3 regions of the Undibacterium sp. JH2W genome follow, and region 1 is predicted to be linked to each of the others. Evidence: predicted binding sites of a transcription regulator. Region 1 holds the regulator's gene; each other region holds the start of a gene.
What was found. The regulator LexA, encoded in region 1, represses DNA repair genes until DNA is damaged. The targets are predictions, from matches to a motif close to ACTGTATNNNNATACAGT.
Positions count from the first base shown of each region.

Region 2: recA (recombinase RecA) is a predicted target of LexA. The motif match lies at 1,209-1,226, and genes of this name have one in related genera.
Region 3: imuA (translesion DNA synthesis-associated protein ImuA) is a predicted target of LexA. The motif match lies at 1,232-1,249, and genes of this name have one in related genera.

Region 1 is NZ_JBMPOT010000023.1:40,031-42,304, reverse strand. Features, by position in the region: gene rpsF (30S ribosomal protein S6) at 1-275, opposite strand, end outside; gene lexA (transcriptional repressor LexA) at 539-1,195, shown strand; gene lon (endopeptidase La) at 1,364-2,274, opposite strand, start outside.
Region 2 is NZ_JBMPOT010000012.1:92,621-94,894, reverse strand. Features, by position in the region: gene ACO0LC_RS18885 (TonB-dependent receptor plug domain-containing protein) at 1-730, opposite strand, end outside; gene recA (recombinase RecA) at 1,294-2,274, shown strand, end outside.
Region 3 is NZ_JBMPOT010000009.1:33,182-35,455, forward strand. Features, by position in the region: gene ACO0LC_RS14640 (winged helix-turn-helix transcriptional regulator) at 1-99, opposite strand, end outside; gene ACO0LC_RS14645 (nuclear transport factor 2 family protein) at 159-653, shown strand; gene ACO0LC_RS14650 (hypothetical protein) at 791-1,018, opposite strand; gene imuA (translesion DNA synthesis-associated protein ImuA) at 1,259-1,987, shown strand; gene ACO0LC_RS14660 (Y-family DNA polymerase) at 1,890-2,274, shown strand, end outside.

The DNA of each region.
Region 1 (2,274 bases):
AATTTGACTGTCAGGTGACGCAAAACAGCATCATTGAATTTAAATGCTGTTTCCAACTCGAGCAGAGTTTCAGCATCGCATTCGATGTTCAAGCAAACATAGTGTGCTTTTGCCAGTTTTTGAATCATGTAAGCCAATTGACGACGGCCCCAGTCTTCAACGCGATGGATTTGACCACCACGGGCTACAACACTTGCCTTGTAGCGCTCGATCATTGCAGGAACTTGCTCGCTCTGATCTGGATGTACGATAAATACGATTTCATAATGACGCATATATTCTCCTTGTGGACAATAAAATAGCCCGCCTCGGCGTCAAGACGAGTGCGGGAAGAGGAAAGCCGATAATAATAACCCAGTTTTTCATATTGATCAATTGGATCAGTGGCTTAGCTAAGTTATAGGCCGTTTTTCCATTAATAGTGAGGTATTTTTTCACATTTACTGGCGATCTCAGGGATTTTCACTTGCATATTCAGCTTTACTGTATAAAAATACAGACTGCTTGTATATACAGCATCTCAACACTAGAAAACGCCATGCTCAAACTCACTGCCCGCCAGGAGCAAATCCTGAACCTGATTAAAGACGCCATTCAAAACACGGGCTTCCCCCCCACTCGTGCAGAAATTGCGACAGAATTGGGGTTTCGCTCAACCAATGCAGCGGAAGAACATCTGCAAGCTCTGGCTCGCAAAGGCGTCATAGAAATTGCAGCAGGCACTTCACGCGGCATACGCCTGCTGGAGTCTGAGTTGTCCAGCCATATCACAGGCAAACAACTGGCGCTGCCCCACCCCGCCCTATTGCAACTTGCCCTGCCACTGGTTGGCCGCGTTGCTGCCGGCTCGCCAATACTGGCGAGCGAACATATCGAATCTACTTACCATGTGGACCCGGCCCTGTTCTCTGCCAAACCAGACTTCTTACTCAAGGTGCGCGGTATGTCCATGCGTGATGCTGGCATACTCGATGGTGACTTGCTGGCAGTCAAAAAAGCCGACAGTGCTCGCAATGGCCAGATCGTGGTGGCACGCCTGGGTGATGACGTGACCGTCAAACGTTACAAGAAGACTGGCAGCCTGATAGAACTGATGCCGGAAAACCCGGATTACCCTGTCATTAAAATTGGGGATACTGAAGAAGATTTCGCCTTGGAAGGCTTGGCGGTTGGCCTTATGCGCAATTGGGTTTGAGGTCAGACCGGGCGCGATTCAGCCTTTCCAATTGCACCATGCCCAGTCAGCATCTCAGGCACATTAATTATTGCCTGACAACAGACACTCATCGGCAGCAGACATAAAAAAACGTCCGGATATCCGGACGTTTTTTATTTCAGAGCGACAACTTAGTGTTCAAGAACTTTAGTGCTTAACTACGGTAGTATCTGCAGGCGTTTCAGTTGAGGTGGCTGCAGGTGTCGCCGCTGCCACTGGAACTGGTTCATCAATCAGAGGAACAGGCTGGGTTTCCAGAGCGATTTCCAGGACTTTGTCTATCCAACGAACCGGAATGATTTCCAGTTTGTTTTTGACATTGTCCGGAATCTCGGTCAGATCCTTGGCATTTTCCTCAGGTATCAACACAGTCTTGATACCACCACGGTGAGCGGCCAGCAATTTCTCTTTCAAGCCACCGATAGGCAATACTTCACCGCGCAAGGTAATCTCACCTGTCATGGCGACATCAGCACGCACTGGAATACCAGTGAAAACCGATACCAAAGCCGTGGTCATGGCGATACCAGCAGATGGGCCATCTTTCGGTGTAGCGCCTTCAGGTACGTGGATATGGATATCACTCTTCTCGAAAACGTCCGCCTTGATACCCAGACGCTTGGCACGACTGCGCACTACAGTGCGGGCTGCTTCTATCGATTCTTTCATGACGTCGCCCAGAGTACCGGTGCGGATAACGCCACCTTTACCAGGCATAGCCACGGCTTCTATGGTCAGCAAATCGCCGCCCACTTCAGTCCAGGCCAAACCAACTACCTGACCAATCTGGTTATCTTTAACGGCAACACCAAAGTCATAGCGACGTACACCCAGGTATTTATCCAGGTTCTTGGAATTGACCGTGGCTTTTTTCTCGGTCTTTTTCAACAAGAGCATTTTCACGACCTTGCGGCAAATCTTGGAGATTTCCCTTTCCAGAGAACGCACGCCAGCTTCACGTGTGTAATAGCGAATGATGTCGCGCAAAGCACTTTCTGCCACAGTGATCTCGCCCTCTTTCAAACCATTATTCTTGATTTGCTTAGGCAGCAGATAAC
Region 2 (2,274 bases), on a different contig from region 1:
TGATGCCCTCGACTTGACTGGTGTTGACTGAGGTCGTGTTGCGCTTTTCGGTCAGTGCACCATTGGCAGCGTGGGCCTCAACGGTGCTGTACGACGGATTGATATTCCGGTTGAAATTCAAGTTGGCATCAAGCGTATAGGACAGCTTGTCCGCGCGGTCCGAGGTTGATAGATTGGTGCTGGCATTGCGCTGACCATGGGCACCACCAACGAGCACCTTCACTTCGCTGCTATCCTTGGCAACTGCCCTTTTGAGCACGATGTTGATGGTACCAGCGATCGCCTGAGTGCTGAATTCGGCAGTGGCAGCGCGCACGATCTCTACCCGCTCCACCATGTCTGGTGCCAGCGTATCGAGCGAGAAGCCAGCCGACGGGCGCTCACCATTGACCAGAACCTGCGTGTAGCCATTGCCAAGACCGCGCATGCGCACACTGGTGCCTTGCACAGTCACGCCGGGCAGGCGCTTCATCGCGTCGAGCACGTTCTGGTCTCCGTATTTGACCAGCTCTTCATTGGTGACGACGATCTTGGTGGCGGTTTCGTTGCGGCGTATCGCATCGACAGCACCGCGGATTTCAACCGACGGCGTCGCTGGCGCTGCATCTTTTGGCGCGACTGCCGCTGCAGATTCTTTGGCCACCGGCGTGGTATCAGCCTGTGCGGCTGCTTCCTTTTGTGCGTGAATGATGCCGGTGGTGAGCAAGGAAACGAGGAGACGACGAGGCATTAGAAATTTATCTGATGATAAAGTGAATACGATACGCGTTTTGTCTTCTTCCCGGAAAATTATCTGGCGCTACGCCAGTGTTGTCAAGAATGGTGTTTTTATGCCAGAAGCGCGGGAAGCAGCTTTGCGGAATCCAAATTAGCATTTGTAATGTGTTTAATTCTCCACTAATTCTGCCAACGAATTAATCGTAGAATTTGTCGAAGGAGTATTTTTCCGGTTTAAATGCACGCTGCACATACCAATGCTTTGGGGGCCGATATAATCAGCCAGCAGCGTGTCTCCAACAAACAAGATCTTGGATGGCGCAATATTTAACGCATCATTATCCGCAAGAGTTCAGAGTTAAATGAACAAAGTTCAGACTTAAATGAATTTCGATAAATTTTGTTAAACGAATAATAATTAGATGATTGCCAACACTTCGCTGTAAAATCCTCTGTTCAACAATCTATGCAAAAAGTCGCTTGCATAAATCACTGTTTTTTTATACAGTACTGCAAATCGCAGGAAATTAAGCCTGTATTCCTTTTCCACCCGCCGCTTATTGAATGAAAGAATGTATGGACGATAAGAAACCAGAAAATGCCTCAGAAAAAGCAAAGGCACTTGCAGCAGCGCTGGCACAGATAGAAAAGCAGTTTGGTAAAGGTTCGGTCATGCGCATGGCCGACGGTGAAGTGGTGGAAGAGGTGCAGGTTGTTTCTACTGGCTCTCTGGGGCTGGATATCGCGCTGGGCGTCGGTGGCTTGCCACGTGGCCGCGTGGTTGAGATTTATGGTCCTGAATCTTCTGGTAAAACCACATTGACGCTACAAGCGATTGCTGAAATGCAAAAGCTGGGCGGTACTTGTGCATTTATCGATGCTGAACATGCGCTGGACGTTGGTTACGCTCAAAAACTGGGTGTGAATCTGTCTGATTTGCTGATTTCACAGCCTGATACAGGTGAGCAAGCGCTGGAAATTACCGATGCGCTGGTGCGTTCTGGTAGCGTCGATCTGGTAGTCATTGACTCGGTCGCGGCATTGACGCCACGTGCCGAGATTGAAGGCGACATGGGTGATTCTTTGCCTGGTCTGCAAGCACGTCTGATGTCCCAGGCTTTACGTAAGCTGACGGGCAGTATCAAGCGTACCAATACCCTGGTGATCTTTATTAACCAGATCCGTATGAAAATTGGTGTCATGTTTGGCAGCCCTGAAACCACGACAGGCGGTAATGCGTTGAAGTTTTATGCTTCCGTGCGTCTCGATATCCGCCGCACTGGCTCTATCAAGTCGGGTGATGAAGTGGTGGGTAATGAAACCAAGGTCAAGGTTGTCAAGAACAAGGTGGCGCCACCATTCAAGGAAGCACACTTTGACATCATGTATGGTGAAGGTACTTCACGCGAAGGTGAGATTCTGGATCTGGCGGCGGATGCCAAAATCATAGAAAAAGCTGGTGCCTGGTATAGCTATAACGGTGAGCGTATCGGTCAGGGTAAGGACAATGCACGTACTTATCTGAAAGAGCGTCCTGAGCTGTCATTTGAAATTGAA
Region 3 (2,274 bases), on a different contig from region 1:
AAACAGATCGCGCAAAATTAGCAAGGTCCACCACTCACCGATGACCTCCAGCGTCCGGGCAATTGAACAGGAAAAGTCAGAAAAAGAACTGCGCTCCATAATTTAGCTTGCTTGATGCAAGTTATCAATTTATATTACTTGCATTATGCCAGTGAAAGATGACTATGTATGCTTATATCGTTGAGAATAAATTACGCAAGATCTTTGCCGCCATCAACGCAGGCGATGTCAGCTTGATGCTAAATGGCCTGGCCACTGATTTTACATATCGATTTAAAGGGGATTCGCCAATTTCTGGCCTGCGCAATTCTCGCGCGTCCATGGCTTTGTGGTGGGAACGCCTATACCGCTTGTTTCCAGGCTTTCATTTTGAGGTAAAGGAAGTTGCTGTACTGGGGCCGCCGTGGGGTACCCGCATTCATGCCGTACTCGACTTTATTGTGCCGCATCAGCCGAATGGGCCCTACAAGAATGTAGTGATGCAATTCATGCGTATGCGCTGGGGGAAAGTCACTTACATCCAGACCCTGGAAGATATACAGCGTTGTAGCCGCTATCTGGCCTGGAGTGCAACACAAGGATGCGATGAAGCATTGGCGGCCCCTATAACTGATCAGACCTGGCCTGGCACAGGACCTTTCTTGCGTGCATAGGCACAGATATTCAGATGTATATTTGCCAAAAATCTATTTCTGACAGACGCAACTTGCTGCAAACAAACCCGTCCAATATCTTGGATCTGTTTACAGCAAAAATTTGTTCATTCTGTGGGGATAAACTAATAACCTGCTTACCAGTTGGCCTTGGATAAAATGATCAGCCATTTGCGAAACAGCAGCACTTCCAGATGCCCGGCTTGTATACCGGTACTGCAATCCAGTACCGGATTGACATAATAAGAGCGCTGTCTAAAGTCGCGGCAAACAAATATTTCGCGACGACCCAGGCGCATCAAAAATGATGTCGGGGCGAATTGCAGGCTGAAGCGCGTATCAAAGGACTGTTCGAGGTTTGCCATAATTTCAATCTCCATATCGGTTGGTATGTGATAGAGGAACGGTCATCAAAACAGCCATGCGTTCATCCATGGAACGAACTTTAACACAAACTACTGTATATACTATCAGTATTATGTAACACTGTGGTTTTCTCATCTCCTGCAATCTCTTGCTCCAGTCACATAGTACGGGCACATAAAATAAACTTTGAAGTCTTTCGCCATATTACATATACTGTATATTTAATCAGTATATGCAATATGACCCAGGTTTCCTCACTTCCTCCTGAACGTATACACCCCGCACTGTGGCGTGCATCGCAGCTGGCGCGTGGTCATGGCGGCTATTTGCCCAGTGGCTATGCAGAACTCAATAATGAACTGCCTGGCAATGGCTGGCCACAAGGGCAATTAACCGAGATTTTGCTGCCACAGATTGGCACTGCCGAACTCAGCTTGCTTAAACCCGCATTGAGCCAGCTTGATGGACGTCCCATTGTTTTATTGACGCCCCCTTATGTACCGCAAGCATTGGCTTTTGCATGTACAGGTTTGCAATCATCGCAGTTGATCTGGATACGCTGCCAAAAGCATGTGGATGCCTTGTGGGCGGCTGAACAGGTGTTGCGCAATAGCAGTTGTGGTGCGCTGTTGTTCTGGACATCCAGCATCCGCAGTGAAGCTTTGCGTCGTTTGCATCTGGCCGCGCAAAGCTCTGAGACCTTATTTTTTTTGATACGTGACATGCGGGCGGCACAGCAAGCCTCTCCTGCTCCCTTGCGATTGAGTGTGCAAACCAGTCAATATGGCCTGGAGCTGGGCATACTCAAGCGCCGTGGCAGCCAGCACGATGCGCCGCTGGCATTGCATTTGCCAGATCATCCTTATTTGTATGCCTATGCTCATCCTGGCAAAGAAAACCTTGCGACAAACTATGGCAACTTGCCCACCACTGTGGATAGCCGTTCATCTGCCTTTACTCCAGCTTGAGGTGTTTGTCACCCCCTTGTTTGCTCAGCAAGAGACGCAAGTCAGTGTGATACTCCATCAAGGCCGGGTGACGTCCATGTCTGAATCTGCCGATCAGGCTGGCATACGTTTGAATATGCGCGCAGGTGGCGTGCAGATGCTGTCTGCCGATGCTGATTATTATCAGCGTGATCACAATAAAGAACAGCTGGCACTGCAGGCAGTGGCAACTGCGCTGCTGCAATACTCACCACAAGTCTGTTTGGCAGAAGACGATTGCATACTGGTTGATATCAGTGCCAGCCTGA